One region of the Enterococcus sp. 22-H-5-01 genome, then DNA from elsewhere that is predicted to be linked to it. Evidence: riboswitches for the same ligand, from Rfam matches in the RefSeq annotation. Region 1 holds a riboswitch; the other holds the start of a gene.
What was found. Region 1 has a riboswitch for thiamine pyrophosphate ahead of ACQKTA_RS11305 (thiamine-binding protein). Riboswitches for the same ligand answer to the same signal wherever they lie in the genome.
Positions count from the first base shown of each region.

Region 2: another riboswitch for thiamine pyrophosphate. It lies ahead of thiT (energy-coupled thiamine transporter ThiT); the one in region 1 lies ahead of ACQKTA_RS11305 (thiamine-binding protein).

Region 1 is NZ_CP189994.1:75,128-84,332, reverse strand. Features, by position in the region: gene ACQKTA_RS11325 (ParA family protein) at 168-1,016, shown strand; gene ACQKTA_RS11320 (hypothetical protein) at 1,029-1,574, shown strand; gene ACQKTA_RS11315 (replication initiator protein A) at 2,227-3,309, shown strand; gene ACQKTA_RS11310 (chloride channel protein) at 3,366-4,877, shown strand; TPP riboswitch at 4,967-5,069, shown strand; gene ACQKTA_RS11305 (thiamine-binding protein) at 5,184-5,480, shown strand; gene ACQKTA_RS11300 (M24 family metallopeptidase) at 5,617-6,687, shown strand; gene ACQKTA_RS11295 (threonine/serine ThrE exporter family protein) at 6,760-7,521, shown strand; gene ACQKTA_RS11290 (threonine/serine exporter family protein) at 7,573-8,040, shown strand; gene ACQKTA_RS11285 (M24 family metallopeptidase) at 8,480-9,205, shown strand, end outside.
Region 2 is NZ_CP189993.1:1,837,589-1,846,793, forward strand. Features, by position in the region: gene ACQKTA_RS09340 (helix-turn-helix domain-containing protein) at 1-1,157, shown strand, start outside; gene ruvA (Holliday junction branch migration protein RuvA) at 1,267-1,866, shown strand; gene ruvB (Holliday junction branch migration DNA helicase RuvB) at 1,880-2,881, shown strand; gene ACQKTA_RS09355 (TetR/AcrR family transcriptional regulator) at 2,893-3,456, shown strand; gene ACQKTA_RS09360 (2-hydroxyacid dehydrogenase family protein) at 3,465-4,442, opposite strand; gene ACQKTA_RS09365 (low molecular weight protein-tyrosine-phosphatase) at 4,495-4,953, shown strand; gene ACQKTA_RS09370 (hypothetical protein) at 5,018-5,380, shown strand; TPP riboswitch at 5,445-5,543, shown strand; gene thiT (energy-coupled thiamine transporter ThiT) at 5,593-6,177, shown strand; gene ACQKTA_RS09380 (hypothetical protein) at 6,211-6,981, opposite strand; gene ACQKTA_RS09385 (class A sortase) at 7,249-7,953, shown strand; gene ACQKTA_RS09390 (patatin-like phospholipase family protein) at 8,043-9,205, shown strand, end outside.

The DNA of each region.
Region 1 (9,205 bases):
TATTGATTTATTTAAGTACACTTTATTTAAAGGCATAGTGGTAAACTTTATTTGAGCTTTTTATAGTAAACTTTATTGCATTATTATTTTCTTTGTAGTAAACTTTATTGCATTATTATTTTCTTTGTAGTAAACTTTATTTGAGTAATTATGATTGGAGAATTTTTATGCCAAAACAAGCTGAAACATATGTAGTCGGAAATTTTAAAGGTGGGGTAGGTAAGTCAACCACCGTTCAAATGTTATCTTTTGAAAGTGCATTTAGAAAAAAACGTAAAACGTTAGTAATTGATTTAGATCCTCAAGGAAATACTAGTGATGTACTATCTATCACAGCTGAAAATTTTGGGAATGAAAATTTACCCGATGAATTTGATGCGACTATTTGGGAAGCTGTTAGAACAGGGGACATAACTTCTTCTATTTATAACATTATGCCTGACCTTGATTTGATTCCTGCAAATATTTCATTTTCTGATTTTCCTGATTATATGATTGAAAAGTATCCTAGTGATAAACTTTCTCAATTTAGATATATGGAAAAATTGATTCAGCCGTTGAAAGATATTTATGATGTCATCTATATTGATGTCCCACCGACGATTAGTACCTATTCAAATGCAGCAATGTATGTTGCAGAATACGTCATAGTGATTTTACAAACACAAGTAAAATCTCTAAAAGGGGCTCAAAATTACATTGATTACATGAATTTCTTTATTGAACAATACGATACTGATCTAGAGGTAGTAGGAATCGTTCCATTTATGATGCAAAAACGTGATTCTGTGGATCAAGAAATTTATACTGCTGCAAAAGATATTTATGGTGCTCATTTATTGGATACTGTTGTGTTGAACCAAAGTCGTTTAAAACGTTACGATGGCTCTGGTATTACCTATGATATTAATAAAAATGGCAAAGTAGAACAGTGGGATAAACGTGCACATGAAGTTTTTGTCAATATTTTAGATGAAATTGATGAACACCGTCGTATATTGAGCGGTGAAGAGTAGGGGAGACGTTAAATGGCGAAAAAAATGAAACTGGATTCGCTTTTAACTGCGAAAAAAAAGAATAAAGGCATTGAAAAAATGTCTGAGTACTCAAATCAAGACAAAAAAGAAGACAAAAAACCCACTTCAAAAGATCTTTTAGCTAACAGATCACTTAGTCTTGAGGATGATTTCCGTCGTGCTTCTGTTCATGAAGAAACAGATCGATTGAATGAACGTTCTCCGCACTTACGTGAAAATACTTCTGTTCGAGAAGAACCAGAAACGGGGAAACGAGGCCGTAAACGTCAATATTATGACCCACGTTTGAAAGCTTTAGAAATGCAAAAAATCTCTGCTCGGACAAAAATTCGTATGCAAAATCTGATCAATGCTAAATTTGATGGTTATACGCCAGATAAAATGATTGATTTTCTTTATGATTATTATATCGAAAAAGGATTGTCAAAAGATGATCGTAATTTTTTAGATCAATTAGAAGAAGCATCAATGCAGGAGTATAAAGAAAAGCCTAAATATCAAAAATTATTCAAAGAATTAGAAAACGATGAGAAATGATCGTAAAAAAAGTAAACCTTATTAACAGGTTATTCCTGCAATAAGGTTTACTTTTTTTAGATTCTATCATTCTTATCGGTATACTTTATGTTGTCCTAATCCAATTTTAAGGTTTACTTTTATAAGAGAAAACGATTTACACTTTTATTTGTGGATAACTTATCTAAAACTTGTGTGCCGTAGTTTTTATTTAACTTCAAGTTTTCCACAACTCGTCTTATTACTATATTATAGTTTACTTTAAAAACTTTTATTAGTTTAACTTAGGTAAACTTAAACTTATTTTTGCTTGTATTAAAGTAAACCAAAATAAGTTTTACAAACATTTTAAAAGTTTACTCTAAAAAAAGATGTATAGGAATCGCTTTACATTAGGCTTCCAATCCATTATTCTAAACGTGTAGAAAAAAACGAAAAAAAAAGAGTTTAAAGATTTGGCGATCTCTAAACTCAAAGGTTTGAGCTAATTTTGGCGAATTAGCATATCACATACAAATAATTCTAAAGGGTTAGAAAAATTGGTGTTTGCCTAACCTTTATTAAGTATAGCATATTTAAGGTGCTTTCTCAATATATCTGTGATAGAACTCAAACCTTTTTAAAAACTTTCGTTATCCACAAGTATGAAAGAATCTAAGGAGGTTTTTTTGTGATGTCCACAACATTGACGAATATTATGACGGCAACAAACTTGCCTAACGGTAACTATATTCCCGTTGATCTAAATCTTATTAACAATCCTATCTATGAATCCCTTTCAATTGAAGCCATGATGCTTCATGCTTTATATACCATGCGTATGTCTTGTAGTATTTATAATTCCCAAAAAGATGGTAGTTGGTTAAACGAGGACGGGCATCCTTATATTTATTTTTCCAACGAAGAGGCGGCTTCTTTGCTGCGTGTTTCGGAAAGAAAAGTGACAAATCTTAAAAGTTCTTTGGCTGAGCTGGGCCTAATCCAAGTAATGCGACATGGCTTAAAAAATTATCGAATCTATGTTGCTAATCCTCAAGCGCCATCTGAAGGAACAACTATTCCACTAGTTTTTAAAAATTTTATGACAACACGGACAATTAAAACTGTGGATAATCCTGTGACAGAAAAACCAAAGTTATCCCCTGTGGATAGGGTAGCAGAATCTGCGTCTACGTCTGCGCAAAATTTGCTTACAAGTACACAAAAACAATTAGCAAAAAATATAACAAATACAACAAATGTAACTCGCGTGACTACAAATTCTGCAGCACCCTCTCAAGATAGTGTCTTGATCGAGGCGTTAGCTGCTCGTTATACTCATTTATTACCTCAGCAAGTTTTTCAACGTTTATTGCCTTTTTGTGATAATAGTTATGAGAAGTCGAGGTGGTTTATCGATACCATCTTCAAAGCCAAATATTCTAGTAATCAACAATTAATCGAAGCTGGTTTGCCTGCTGAATCAGAAGTATTGACTTTTGAAGACAATAGCTATTTCAGTGCCGGAATTTCAGATGCAGTTGCTAAAGCCTTAGAACAAATGTATCGATATAAGAATGTGAAAAATCCAGAAGCATTCTTTTTTACCTTTATGCGCGGCTTCTTCACAGAAAAGACTCGTCAGTATCTAGTCGATCATTATGAAATGACGAGAGAATTAGAACAAACGCTTTCAAGACTTCAACAAAATATCATGAAGCAAAAAGAAAAGCAAAAACAATATAAAACACAAAAAGTCGTAAAAAAAGCCTCCTAAGACGCACAACCTTTGTTATAATGTAGCGGAGTCTAACAAGAAGAAAGGTTAATTTTATGAATAAGTTTAAACTAGCGTTTTTTGGCTACAGCGGTCTGTTAGGATTAGCTATTGGAGTGATTGTAGCCTTATTTATGGGTGTTTCAGAATTGGGACATCAGTTGCTGTGGCAAATATTGCCACAAGCTCTTGGAAATCCGCGACTCTATCCATTAATTATCTGTCCAATTGGTGGAATTCTTATTGGATTTTTTGTTCGAGCCTTTGGAGGATATCCTCGTACACTGCAAGAATCTCTGACTGAATATCAGGAAACAAAACGGATTGATTATCATGAAGGACAAATCGTTCGTAACCTTTTAGGGGGTTTTATTGTATTACTTTTTGGAGCTAGCTTAGGCCCGGAAGCAGCATTAGTAGCAATGATCGGTGGATTAATTACTTATGTAGCGGATAAACGAAAAACTTCTGAAAGTCAGCGAGCTGATTTAACAGAATTTGGAATCGGGACATCGTTAGGCGTCATTTTTATGACCCCCTTATTCGGAGTTGGTCGTTCGGCTGAAAAAGAAGATTGGCGAGTCGTAACGGAAAGCAAGTTGAAGAAATATGTATTATATATTTTTGCGACCTTTACAGGATTTATCGGTTATCTAGTAACCTATAATTTATTTCCAGATCAAGAACAAGTTTTTGCGATTCGTCGAATGGCAATTAATTTTACTTGGCAAGGCGTACTGTTATGTGTTCCAATGATTATTTTAGGTGCTCTTTTTGGGAAATTTTTCTTATTTCTACGAAAAAAGAGTGAACAATTGAATCAGCGGATACGTAATCCACTACCGTTGGCAATTTTTGCCGGCATCTTATTAGGTATTCTTGGTGTGATTTCTCCTTATTTTCTTTTTTCGGGGGAGCATACGTTACTATCATTTACTCGCCAAGCGGAGACTATGAATTTTTTCATCTTACTTTTGATCGGTTTAGGAAAAGTAGTGATTACTATGATCTGTTTAGCTTGTAATTGGCGAGGCGGAACAATTTTTCCAATGATTTTTTCAAGTATTGCTATTGCTCTAGCATTTGCAAATATATTGCCTTACTCACCAGGGGTAGTAGCAGCAGTCTTTACTGCAGCAACTTGTGCGGTGATTTTAAAGCAGCCTTTTGCTACTGCATGCTTGTTTTTATTAGTATTTCCAGTGGAACTTTTCTTATGGATTTGGTTGGCAGGCTACTTAGCCAATTTATTTGTGCAACGGGTACCGTTTTTCCATGAAGCACAAACCATTCAAACCTTTAAACTTCCGCAATTACCGAAACGTTCAACTAAAACAGAACTCAAAGAATCTAATTCTAAAGAAATGGCTGAACGAAGAAGATCAGCAGAGCGTAAAAAAGTTGAGACAACAGAAGCACAGCCACAAGTTATTGTTGCAAAATCAGATTTGCTAGATCGAAAAAAAATTCAATCTAAAGGTGAAACGAAGCGAGTGACCGATTTTGAATTAACAGATTCGGTTAAAGAGCAACCAACTACTCGAATGAGCAGACATCGTCGTCGATAAAAAAGTACGAGAAAATTTTTCTCGTACTTTTTTATTTTTCAAGAATAGTTGACGGAAAAAATGTAGAGGTCTAATATGGAAATAATTAAATAGCAAATGTGGGGAGCTATTTTTTGGCTGAGAGGAAGTTTGACTTCGACCCATTGACCTGATTCAGATAATGCTGACGTAGGAATAAAAACTGATTTATTGAATTGAATAATAAATTAGTTATGATTGATTGAATCCTTTTCAAATGTGAGTGATTATCTGGATAGATAATGGCTCACATTTTTTATTTAATGACTATCTAAAAGGAGGACGCTCATGGAAGCAAGCGTAGCCATTCAAGTATTACCAAAAACGGAAAGTAGCGAGGAATTGATTCGGGTGGTCGATGAAGTCATTGCTTACATTCAATCAACTGGATATACCTATCAAGTTGGTGCTTTTGAAACGAGTATTGAAGGTGATTATGAAGGATTAATGGAAATTATCAAAAATTGTCAATTGATTGCAATCAAAGCGGGGGCACCACAAGTTTCAGCGTATATCAAAATTGTGTATCAACCAGAAGGTGACGTTCTAACAATCGAAAAGAAAACTAAGAAACACCAACATTGAAAGTAAAGTAGGGATAAAAAGCAGTTAAAGTTGTAAAGATTATTGCTATAATATTTTTTGAAAACGTTTGACCAAATTTAATTCCACTGCTAGTCTAGAGACACAAAAGTGTTTTAAGAGGAGGCAATGTGGAAAGATGTTGAATGAAGAGAAGATTCAATCTTATTTAGAAAAAGAAAAAATGGATGCTTTTTTTCTTGCGAAGCGAGTGAATGTTCGTTTTACTAGTGGCTGGACAGGAGATGATTCGTTTATCCTGATCACTCCGAACGAGAAATATTTTTTGACAGACCCACGTTATACCGAGCAAGCGGCACGTGAAGTACCTGACTATAAAATTATCAATTGGCGTTTGCCAGGAAAAACGGTTGGTGATACTATTGCTCGTTTAACAAGCGAAAAACAAATCAAAACAGTTGCTTTTGAAGCGGACTATCTAACGTATGACATGTATGCTGATTTTACAACTAAATCATCTGCTGAATTTATCCAAGCGGGTGGTGTGATTGATCGGATGCGTGCCATCAAATCACCTCAAGAAATCCAGTATATGCGTAATGCTTGTGAAATATCTTGTCGTGCTTTTAACCGCATACTATCAGATATTCATGTTGGGGTAACCGAGAAAGAATTGGCGGCAAAACTTTCATTATACATGGTACAAGAAGGTGCAGATACACAACCTTATGGAAATATTTTGATCTCTGGTACAAATACTTCTTTGTTACATGGCATACCATCAAAAAAGGTGATCGAGTATGGCGATTTTGTTCTGATGGATTTTGGTTGTCAATATGAGGGGTATATGTCTGATATGACTCGCACAGTAGTCGTAGGAAAAGCTTCAGAAAAACAAAAAGAAGTCTATGAGTTAGAAAAGCAGAGTTTGGAAGCAGCTGAGGCTGTTATGAAAAATGGAGCTGCAGTCAAAGATATCTATCAAGCATCATTGAAACCATTAGCCGGGACAGAATATCCTCAATATACTTATCGTAACATCGGACATAGTATTGGTTTGTTTGTTCACGAGTTGCCTTATATCGATGAACAATACGAGGATGTTTTAGAGACAAATATGGTCATGACGATCGAACCAGGTATCTATATTCCTGAATGGGGCGGCGTGAGAATCGAGGATCAAGTTTTGATCACTGAGAGCGGTTATGAAAATATGATCAGTATCCCACATGATTTGATTGAATTGTAAGCCGCGCTTAAGCTATACTATTAACGACGACAGCATAAGCTGTCGTCGTTTTTTTACAGAGGAGGGAAGCGGATGAAGGAGCAGGAATGCTTTGATTTAGTTTATGATATTGGCGAGACATTATTAAAAAATGGGGCCGAGATCAAACGAATCGAAACAACGATTCGTCATATCGCTGCCGCATTAGAGTTAAAAGAATTTGACAGCTTTGTGTTGATCAATGGTATTTTTATGACCGCACGCTTAGAAGATAAAACTGTTCAGGCACGAGTAAGGGATATTCCGATATCACCAATTAACTTGGGGAGAATCGAACAAATCAATACGTTATCCCGTCGACTAACAGAAAAACGTTTGAGTCCGGAAGACGCGTATCTTTGGTTGCAACAAATTAAACAAGAGTCATTTGCTTCTACACCATTGAAAATTTTCGCTTATGCTTTTGGTAGTGCTAGCTTTTGTTTTATCTTTGGAGGTAGTTTTTGGGATGCCATCGGAGCTCTTTTTTTAGGTGTATTGTTAGCACTATTTTCTATGAGCTTATTACCGAAATTCAACTTATCTGATATTATTTCGACAATAGCTTGTAGTGGATTCGTTAGCATTCTTGCTTGTCTATTTGTTCATTTTTTTCCAGTTCTTCAATTGACTAGTTTGGTTACCGGTGGGATCATTTCTTTGTTACCAGGAGTTGCTATCGTCAATGGTATCCGCTATTTATTTGATGGCGACTATAGTTCTGGTTGGGGACAAATCGTGAATGCTTTGATCACAGCTCTGTGTGTTTCAGTTGGTGTGGGGTTGGTATTACAAGTCTTTGATATGTTGTACTAAAGTGTTGAAAGATAAAGGTATTATTGATTCATCAAAGAGGAGGAGAAGCGATTGGTCAATTTAGTCTTGCAAGTCATAGCCGGTTTTTTAGGAACGATTTCCTTTGCCATTTTGTTTGAGGTCCCACGACGTTATTATATTTATTGTGGTGTGATCGGAGCCTGTGGCTGGTTTATTTATTTATTGATTATGTACTTTTTAGTTGCCCCAGTCATGGCAACATTCATAGCTTCTTTGGTCTTGATCTATCTTTCAAGAGAAGCATCCTTTGCCTTAAAAGCTCCGGTCACGATTTTTTTGATTTGTGGTATTTTTTGTTTAGTACCTGGGATGGGTATTTACAATTTTACGTATAGTTTTTTTATAGGCAATTCAATCGAAGCAGCGCAAATTGGTGTTCAAGTGTTAAAAATTGCGATCGCTATTGCAGTAGGGATCACAATTGGGTATGAATTATCGCCTAAATTTTTTTATTCATATCATAAAATGCAAAAAAACAAAATAGTGGAAGAAAACTAGTGTTGTTATATAACAATACTAGTTTTTTATTATTATATTTATTGTTATTGAATGATAAAAAAAGAGAGGGATTTTTAATACAAAAAAGATGAGTATACTTTTTTTTGCAAAACAATATTTAAAATAAGAGGATAAAGTACGGTACTGTTAGTGCTTAGAAATAATTTTAAGAATTGTTTAATTGTTCAGAAAAGTATAGTAGAATGATTAAAACGGATTCATTTTATTTCATGATCATAAAATCAGTAAAGGTTAAACTAAATATTTGGCTTTATAGTTATTTTTTAAATTATTTTTAAAAAAGCGAGTCAACATTTCTTTTAGTATGAACTGTTACAGATCAGCTGGATTCGTTTAAATAAATTAAAAGCAGTAACTTAAAAGTGAGCTGTTTTTAAATAGCAATATACCACTATCATTATTGAAGGAGTGAAAGATTTTGAAAGAAGAACGCGTTGAAAGAGTCATCAAAAAAATGAAAGACCAAGGGTATGGCCAATTGTTAGTTTCAGATCCAACGACTATTTTTTACTTAACGGGACGCTGGATCCATCCAGGTGAACGGTTACTTGTATTAGTAATTACCCCAGAAAATAAAAATACGTTGATCGTAAACAAGTTATTTCCGATTGAAGAAGATTTGGGCGTTGAAAAAGTATTTATCGATGATACAGATGATGCAGTCAAAAAAGTATTAGAGTATGTAGATACGGATCAAAAGATCGGGATCGATAAGAACTGGCCTGCGCACTTTTTATTGAGATTATTAGAAATTGCACCGAATGCACAATTGGGCAATGGTTCAGAAGTTACAGATGCTGTTCGAGCAGTCAAAGATGCTGACGAACTTGATTTGATGCGTGAAGCTTCGAGAGATAATGATATTGCTGTGGGGCGCCTAAAGGATCTATTGCCAGAAGAATTGACAGAGCTTGAGATGCGTGACAAATTAGCGGAAATCTATGCTGATTTAGGAAACAGTGGTTTTTCTTTTGACCCAATTGTTGGTTATGGAGCTAATGCTGCAGATCCACATCACGAAACAGATGACTCTAAAGTGAAACCAGGGGATTCAATCATTTTAGATATTGGAGGTATCAAAAATTCCTATGCTTCTGATATGACACGGACGGTCTTTTATAAAGAAGTATCCGACAAAGCCCGT
Region 2 (9,205 bases), on a different replicon from region 1:
GTTTGCTGCATTTGCTGATTACTGGGACAGCACGGACGATCAAAGAATTAAGTGAGCAATTGTATCGCAGTGAATCTACGATCCGGCGAAAGTTGAAGGATTTAGCCAATGAATTAGCTCCGCTTGATTTAACGATTGAAAGAGGAAGCGTCTTTTTTGCGGCAGAAGAATCCGTTGTTAGGATGTATCTATCTGTTTATTATTGGCGGATTTTTCGGGGCAAAGATTGGCCATTTGCGCCGTTACAACATGACTTGGTCAAAAACATCAGTCGTAGGATCCAGCAATTTTTTCAAGTGGCTTTGAATCCTTTGAAGGAGCAACGATTGGAGTATTTGGTCGCCGCGCATCTTTTAAGAGAAGTCCAAAATCATGAGTTGGAAAAAAATGAACAGGTCCAACGAACATTGATCAATGATCCGTTGTTTAAGGATTTTTCTAGGCAGTTACTACCAGTATTACCAAGTTATTTCCATGAACAAGACTCAGTCGGAAATTTATTTTTGAACCTTTTGACACGCGAAGAATACTATCATGTTCCGCTGATGACAAAAAAAATCCAGTATCTGTTAGCAAAAGAACCTTTTTCGGTCATGGATGAAGTCTCTGCAATGGCGCTGCTTTTGGAAAAGAAAATCAATAACGAAGCTACTTGGGAAAAATTACAAAGCTTACAAGCCGAAAATTATTTGATCAGCGGCCATTTATACCATCGGCTTTTTCCGATGATTCGTTTTAACATCAATGGCAAAGCTTTTTGGACGATGATCACGCAACAACAACCAAAATTAGTGACTTTTGTAAGTGAAATTTTAGCAGATCAAGGTGGAAGTGAATCAATTTTATTCGGTCGCTACTTATCAGTATTACGACGGTTGTCTGAATTGACTGTTCGCCCAGTTGTCCGGATTTTTTTACAGACAGATCTGCCTGAATTTGAAGAAACAATCTTACGGGAAGATGTGCATCAATTTTTAGCCAATGATTACCAAGTTGTTTTTGAAGAAAATCCCACAGAAAGCGACCTCTGTTTAACTACGAGTTTATCGTATCAAGATGAAGAAGTGCCCACGTTAATGATCGCACAGGAATTGCGAATGTCGGATTATCTAGCGTTGATCCAGTTATTGCAAGGATTCGGCGGTAAGAGTTTTTAACCGCCGGCTTTTGTGCTAAAATAATGAGAACATATGTGCTTGTGCACTTGGTTTTATTTACATAAGCTAGAAAAAGATGATACAAGTTTATCGTAAGAAAGGAACAGCTATGTACGAATATATTACAGGTCGTTTGACATATATCAGTCCAAGTTATGTTGTTTTGGATGTGAATGGGATCGGCTATCAAATCGCGTTAGGAAATCCTTATCGTTACAGTAGTAAAATGGAGCAGTCAGTCACGATCTATGTGCAGCAGATCGTCCGAGAAGATGCCCATTTATTGTATGGTTTTGAATCACTTGCAGAAAAAGAATTATTTTTACGTCTGCTTTCAGTTTCAGGTATCGGACCTAAAAGTGGTTTAGCTATTATGGCTAACGAGGATCATCAAGGTTTGATCCAAGCAATCGAAGCGGGAGACGTGACTTATTTGACGAAATTCCCGGGCGTGGGCAAGAAGACTGCTCAACAAATGGTCTTAGACTTAAAAGGCAAGTTGACTGAATTGATGGACGATCCAATGTCCTTGTTTTATGAAGGCCCTGACAGCAATGACAGAGCGTTATCAGAAGCAATGGAAGCCTTGCAAGCATTAGGCTATAGCCCAAAAGAAATCAAAAAAGTCGAAAAAACCTTGTCGAAAGAATCGTTGGAAAATACCGACGATTATTTACGAGCTGCGTTAAAATTAATGATGAAAAAGTAGGAGGATTCGATAGATGGATGAAGAACGTTTGCTTTCGCCTGATGCGGATGACAGCGATAAAAGTTTAGAGAAATCATTACGTCCTCGCTATTTGGCACAATATATTGGACAAGACAAAGTAAAACAAGAACTGTCGATTTATATCGAAGCTGCTAAAAATCGGGAAGAAGCGTTAGATCATGTGCTGCTTTATGGGCCGCCGGGTCTTGGTAAAACAACGATGGCAATGGTGATTGCGAATGAAATGGATGTCCAAATCCGTTCAACTAGCGGTCCAGCAATCGAACGTCCGGGTGATTTAGTCGCCATTTTAAATGAATTGGAACCTGGCGATGTTTTATTTATCGATGAGATTCATCGCTTGCCACGAGTTGCCGAAGAGACCTTGTATTCAGCGATGGAAGATTATTATGTCGATATTATGGTGGGACAAGGTCCGACAGCACATCCAGTTCACTTTCCATTACCGCCGTTTACTTTAGTAGGGGCAACGACTCGAGCAGGAATGCTATCAGCACCTTTGCGTGATCGTTTTGGAATTATTTCGCATATGGAATATTATGAAGAAGACGATTTACGAGAAATCGTTTTACGTTCGGCAGATATTTTTCAAACAGAAATTGTCGAGGAAGGTGCGATTGAAGTTGCCCGTCGTTCACGTGGTACACCGCGAATCGCCAATCGTTTGTTGAAACGGATTCGTGACTTTGCACAAGTCCAATCAGATGGAGTGATCGATCGAGTAATCGCTGACCAAGCCTTAGGATTATTACAAGTCGATGAAGCGGGTTTAGATTATGTCGATCAAAAATTATTAAAAACAATGATCGAACTGTATCATGGTGGACCGATCGGTTTGAGTACATTGGCGGTCAATATCGGAGAGGAACGCGAGACGGTCGAAGATATGTATGAGCCGTATCTGATCCAAAAAGGGTTTATCAAACGGACACCGCGAGGGCGAGTGGCAACACCGTTAGCCTATGAACATTTTAATTATCCATATCAATCATAGAGGGTGAAACAATGGCGGAAGGAAAGACGACCAAAAATACTTTGGTTCAAGCATTAGTCGAGCTATGCCAAGAAAAAAATTATGATAAGATCACTGTTCAAGATATCAGTCAGAAGGTCCGCTTGAACCGCCAAACATTTTATTACCACTTCAAAGACAAAAATGATCTGCTCCACTATGCGTATTATCAAAAAGGGCTGGATTATTTAACTTCAGACGAATTGAAATTAGTGAATTGGGAAGAGTCTGTCTTATTGATGTTAAAAGAAATGCAAGAATACCATCAGTTTTATCTGAATACTGTAACCGCAGAACCTGAAGTATTGACTAAAGAATTTATCGAATTAGCAAAGCAATTATTTGTTCGCTTGTTTGATGATGTCGATCAAGAAGGAGCATTGTCTTCAATCGATAAAGAATTCTATGCGCGCTTCTTAGCTTATGGTTGCGGTGGTATTTTGATCGATTGGTTGTTGGCAGATGCCGAGCAACCGCCGATCACGATTGCAGCTCAATTGTTTCGTTTTGCTAAAGATATCGAATTTTTTGCTTATCGCTTATATGAAAAAGACTAACACGAGAGTTAAAACTCTTGTGTTAGCCCATTAACGATATAACTGATTGGTTTTTGTTCACTGAAAGCAATCGCATTTTTAGCAACGATCGCCGCCATTTGATTTCGCGCTTCTACGCTAGCATTACCGATATGCGGTGTTAAAATCACATTGTCTAAGTCTTGGAGCCCAGTGCTGACAGCTGGTTCAAACTCATACACATCCAAAGCAGCGCCAGCGATTTTTTTGTCTTTCAATGCTTGAAGCAAATCGATCTCATCGATAAGTGGCCCGCGAGCCGCATTGATCAATAAAGCGGTATCTTTCATCGTCTCAAATGTTTTAGTAGTTAATAAGTGTCGCGTTTTTTCAGTCAGCGGTGCATGCAAAGTCAGAACATCGGCTTGTTGGATCACCTCTGTTTGAGAACAATAAGTGGCATTTAATTGCTCTTCGGTTGTTTGATCTAATTGATGCCGCTGTGTATAAATAATCTTCATACCAAATGCTTGCATCATCTTAGCAACAGTCTGACCAATCTGGCCCATTCCAATAATTCCCAAAGTCTTGTCTTTCAATTCATGACCTAAAAAGAATAAGGGTGCCCAGCCATCAAAGCCATCACCGTGCATCAGCCGATCTCCTTCAACGATGCGACGAGATAAAGCAATGATCAGTCCTGCGGTTAATTCGGCAGTCGCATGAGTGGAGACAATCGGTGTGTTAGTGACGTAGATTTGTTTTTCTTTTGCATAAGCCGCGTCGATATTGTTGAAGCCAGCACCAAAGTTGGCAATCAATTTTAAATTTGGTGCTGCATCGATGACTTCTTGATCGACTTGAGTCGATAACGGACAAATCAAGATTTCGCAATCGACGATCTCTTTGATCAACTCGGCTTTTGAAATCAAGCCTTGTCCGTTAAAGACGGAAAAATCTAATTTTTTATCCTCTAATAAGGCAGTACCCAACTCAGGAAGCTGAGCGGAAAGATAAATTTTACTCATTGATATCCCTCATTTCATTTCGTTAAATTGACTATAGCACAGGAGGCAGAACATGAAAAAGATTCTATTTGTTTGTATGGGAAATATTTGCCGTTCACCAATGGCAGAAGCGATCTTTCGTGATGCGTTAGCTGAGAAACAATTAACTGATTTTAAAGTGGATTCAGCTGCTACGAGCCAATGGGAAATCGGGAATCCGCCACATCGCGGAACGAAAAAAATATTGAAACAACACCATATTTCATCGGAAGGCATGCAAGCTCGCCAAGTAACGACAGAAGACTTTTATGCAGCTGATTTTATTATCGGGATGGATCAAGAAAATGTTTCTGATTTAATCCAAAGAGCTCCAGAAGAAACGAAGAAAAAAATCTATTTGTATCTTGATCGGGTTCCTGGATATGAAGGAAAAAGTATTCCCGATCCGTGGTACACGGGAGATTTTAAAGAGACATATGACTTAATCGAAAAAGGATTACCAAATTGGTTAAATTTTTTTGAAAATGATTAGAATTCTTGTCTTTTTTTAGAAATTTAAGTAAAATCAAACTACGCTCTTGATAGGAGGAAACTGGATGACTAAAAACGAGAAACCCAGAAAGAATTTAATCAAGTTATTTTCAAATTCATCGTATCGCTTCATCTCGGATTTTTTGAATGATTCTGGTGACAAACGTGCTCAAGAGCAAGCAAATGAGAATATTTTTCTTAAACTAAAGATGGCTGCTCTACAAAATAGTTTAGTCGTTATTCAAGTTCAAGATGAAAAAAATGAAGATAAATTTCGGACTATTTCTGGTTGGTTGCCAAAAGTCGTCAATAATGATTCGATCGTTATACGAACACAAGATAACCAATTAGTCATGCTGACGATCGATCGGATCAAAAAGGTGACGACCTTATCACCAAGTGGTGATCAAGAAAGCATTTCACGATAAATTTAATACATTTACGAGTATGAAAACTTTTGGTATACTCGGAATGTACTAAAAAAAGAATAATACTTTCACAAAGGGGAGCCCACGGGCTGAGATTGAGTTTACTCTAAACCCTAGTACCTGTTTCGGTTATTCGAGCGTAGGAATTGTGATGAAGTAATACTGTTACTTCTCCTTTGTGGACTGTATGTTCAAAAAGGAGGAGTTTTTTTATGAGTAAAACAAGAATCATGATCGAAGGAACGATCGTTGCAGCATTAGCATTTATGCTGTCACTGATCCCAACATCGATCGGCAGCAGCTTCACTATTTCTTTAGGAATGATCCCCATGGTGTTGTTTGCATTAAGACGGGGAGTAAAACCCGGGTTGCTATCTGCATTTATTTGGGGGATTTTACACTTTCCTGCCGGCGATGTATATTTTTTAAGTGTGGTCCAAGTGTTGATTGAATATCCGATTGCCTTTACATTTGCGGGCTTTGCAGGTCTACATGCCAAAAAAGTTCAACAAGCATTGGTCGATCAAGATATCAAAACAGCTCGAAAGAATATTATCTATGGAACATTTGCTGGAACTGGCGCTCGTTTTTTCTGGCATTTTATCGCTGGAGTAGTTTTTTGGGGTAGTTATGCTTTGTGGGGAATGAATCCATGGATCTTTTCATTAGTGATGAATGGACTTAGTGGTTTAGCAACTGCTGTAGTGACAGCTATCGTTGCTGTAGTGATCGTTGAAAAAGTGCCGCAATTGTATTTGCCCAAAGGAAGTAACTTAATCGAAAAACATAGTCATTAGAAAAAAGCAGTTGCTCTTTTAGCAACTGCTTTTTTAGCGAAAAGAAAAGGCAGGATCATCGTGATCCACATCTAATGACCAACGTTGTTTTGCTGTATCGTAAGTGATTTCTCCCACTTGCTGTTCTTTTTTATAATTTTGAGTATTACGGCGCCATCCTTTTTCATCTGAAAGATAAATCGGGATGTGATACATTCTATTTTTCAGTTCCGTTTGAGTCAAACAAAACAGAGCACCTTCTTGTAAAATTGGATATAATTCTTTTAAAATTTCACCGTCTAAGGGGGCTACTGAAGAGCCCTTTCGGAAAAATGAACGGCGGTCATTGATCTTTTCTAAAACGATTCGTGTCAATTTTCGCGCGAGTATCCGATAAAATTCATCTAAATAGCGATAGTAGACCCGCATTGTCTCATTACCTAAATTAAAATAAACAAAATTATTTTGTAGTTTATAAAAGAAAGGTGAATGGAGATGCGTTCGCATATGCCCAAAATAAAGAAGTTCAGATATTTCTAATGGAGTCAGTTCCTTCAGCATTGCGGGATCATTAAAATCAATCCACTTGTTGCTCTTAGAATAATTAAAAGTTTTTGTGTTAAAAAAATTGTGAATCTGTTCTGGACTATCGATGATTTTCAGTCCTGTATGCGGATCGTATTCGCCTGCTTCAGCCACAGGATCTAATAATAACAAATGATTCGGCTGATGGACGATCCCGTTCACAAAATCGTTGGGTGATAGGCCTTTTGATAGTACAGCATTACTTGTAGAATCAATATAAGCAAATATTGTATCTGGCACTCATCCTCACCCTTTCTCATTCTTGTCACAATTATTTTAACTCAATAATAAAAAAAAAGCTCGTATCTTTTATTTTAAAATTAGATTACAATTCCCTTAAAAACCGCAACATTCAGGTACATTTTTAGCATTTATAATCATTTTAATAAATAACAGTTCGTTAATCTTATTATTTCTTTTTTTTAATTTTTCTTTAGTAACTGAAAGTAGATTCACTACTAAATATAGAATATGATATGATAGTGGCGAAACTGTGGGGGGCTCATAATGAAGAAGAAACGCAATTGGTTGATCAATATTTTTCTATTTTTATTATTGTTAGTAGGTCTAGCGCTGATTTTCAATAACCAGATCAAATACTTTTTGATGCAACATAATGGTGAACGTTATGCGGTAGCAAAATTGGATCGCACGGAGATCGACAAAAATATGAAAAAAGAGGCTTCGTTTGATTTTGATGCTGTGCAGCCGGCTAGTACCGAGGCAGTCTTACAAGCGCAATTAAGTAATAAACAATTACCAGTGATTGGTGGGATCGCTATTCCGGCGGTTGAAATCAATTTGCCGATTTTTAAAGGGTTGTCGAATGAATCCTTACTTTATGGTGCAGGGACATTAGCGGCTGATCAAAAAATGGGTGAAGGAAATTATGCTTTAGCGAGTCATCGAGCGGATCGTCCGGGTCTTTTATTTACACCGTTAGATGGTATCAAAGAAAATGATTTGATTTATTTAACCGATCTGAATAATATCTATACGTATAAAACGACTCTTAAAGTTCGGGTTCAGCCTACCGAGGTCAAATATCTCGATGTTGATCCAGACAAGAAGCAAGTTACTTTGATTACTTGTGGGGAGATCGAAGGAATCACCCGGATCATCGTTCAAGGAGAGTTGATCGCCGTCACACCAGTCAACAATGCGACAGATACGATGAAAAATGCTTTCCAAATGGAACAACGAACGTATTAATTCCTACTCCAAGGCTTGCCTTGGAGTTTTTTACTGTCTTAAATTTCTGCTATACTAAAAGCAGACAATTATACAAGGAGCAAGTAGCGATGCTGAAAAAAACATATGTGTCAGAACTATCTACTACATGGAAAGAGTTTCAACAGGCGCACTTACTTTTCCCGTTCTTTTCTTCTCACCAACAAGCACGAACACATTATGTGGCGGCGGCTAAAAATGGTCGAGGGTATCGAGTTATCGATGGAACGAATCAGCTGTGGTTCGTTAAAAATGAAAAAGCGGACGGATGGCAGATCATCAATTTGTTGAGTTCTTCTGATAGCAGTTGGGAGCGAGTGATCGATTTACTAGAAAAAGCCGCACGTCAACAATTCAAGCAGTGGCTTGCTTTAAGTTTTGAAGCTAATCCTGTTTTGGCTCATTGGCTAGTTTCTAAAGGTTATCGATGGATTGAAGGCCAGTGGCAAAAAAAAATGGTTTATCACACGGGGTTAGTTTTAGGGGGCGGAGGTGCTAGAGGTGCCTACCAAATCGGTGTTTGGCAAGCATTACTGGAAAAAAAGATTCAATTTGAGTTGATCACTGGGACCTCTGTCGGAGGCTTGAACGGCGCTCTGATTGCTCAAGGTGACTATCAGCAAGCAGTATCATTATGGGAAGAAATTGAAACCGATAAAATATTAGAAGTGACTTTTAATGAGGTAGAGGAAATTGATTTTTCAGCTCAGGTACAACAATTACGGACATTTTTGCGAACGTCGTTGAAACAACGCGGTGTGTCATCAAAACCGCTTAAACACTTATTGAGTGAACATTTAGCGCCACAAAAAATAAAAAGCGGCATCCCTTTTTATAGTGTGACAACCAAAATACCTACTTTCCAAGAGGTAGTCGTTTGTTTGAATCACTGTTCTTCCGGAGAAATCATCGATTGGTTGATGGCATCAGCCGCTTTTTTCCCAGTGATGGCTATGGCTAAAATCGGAACGGAATACTATGTTGATGGTGGTTATCGTAATAATCTGCCAGTCGATGTGGCATTGAACCATCAAAATTTAACTGAATTGATCATTGTAGATGTTCATGGCCCTGGTTATGATAAAAAATATCACTTGCCAGAAAATGTAGCAGAATTAAAATTGGCCAGCTCTTGGAGTCTAGGTGATTTATTTTTATTTCAGCAGTCCCGCTCGGCAAAAAACCGATTACTAGGCTATTTAGAAACAAAAAAAGCTTTAGGTGATCTGCAAGG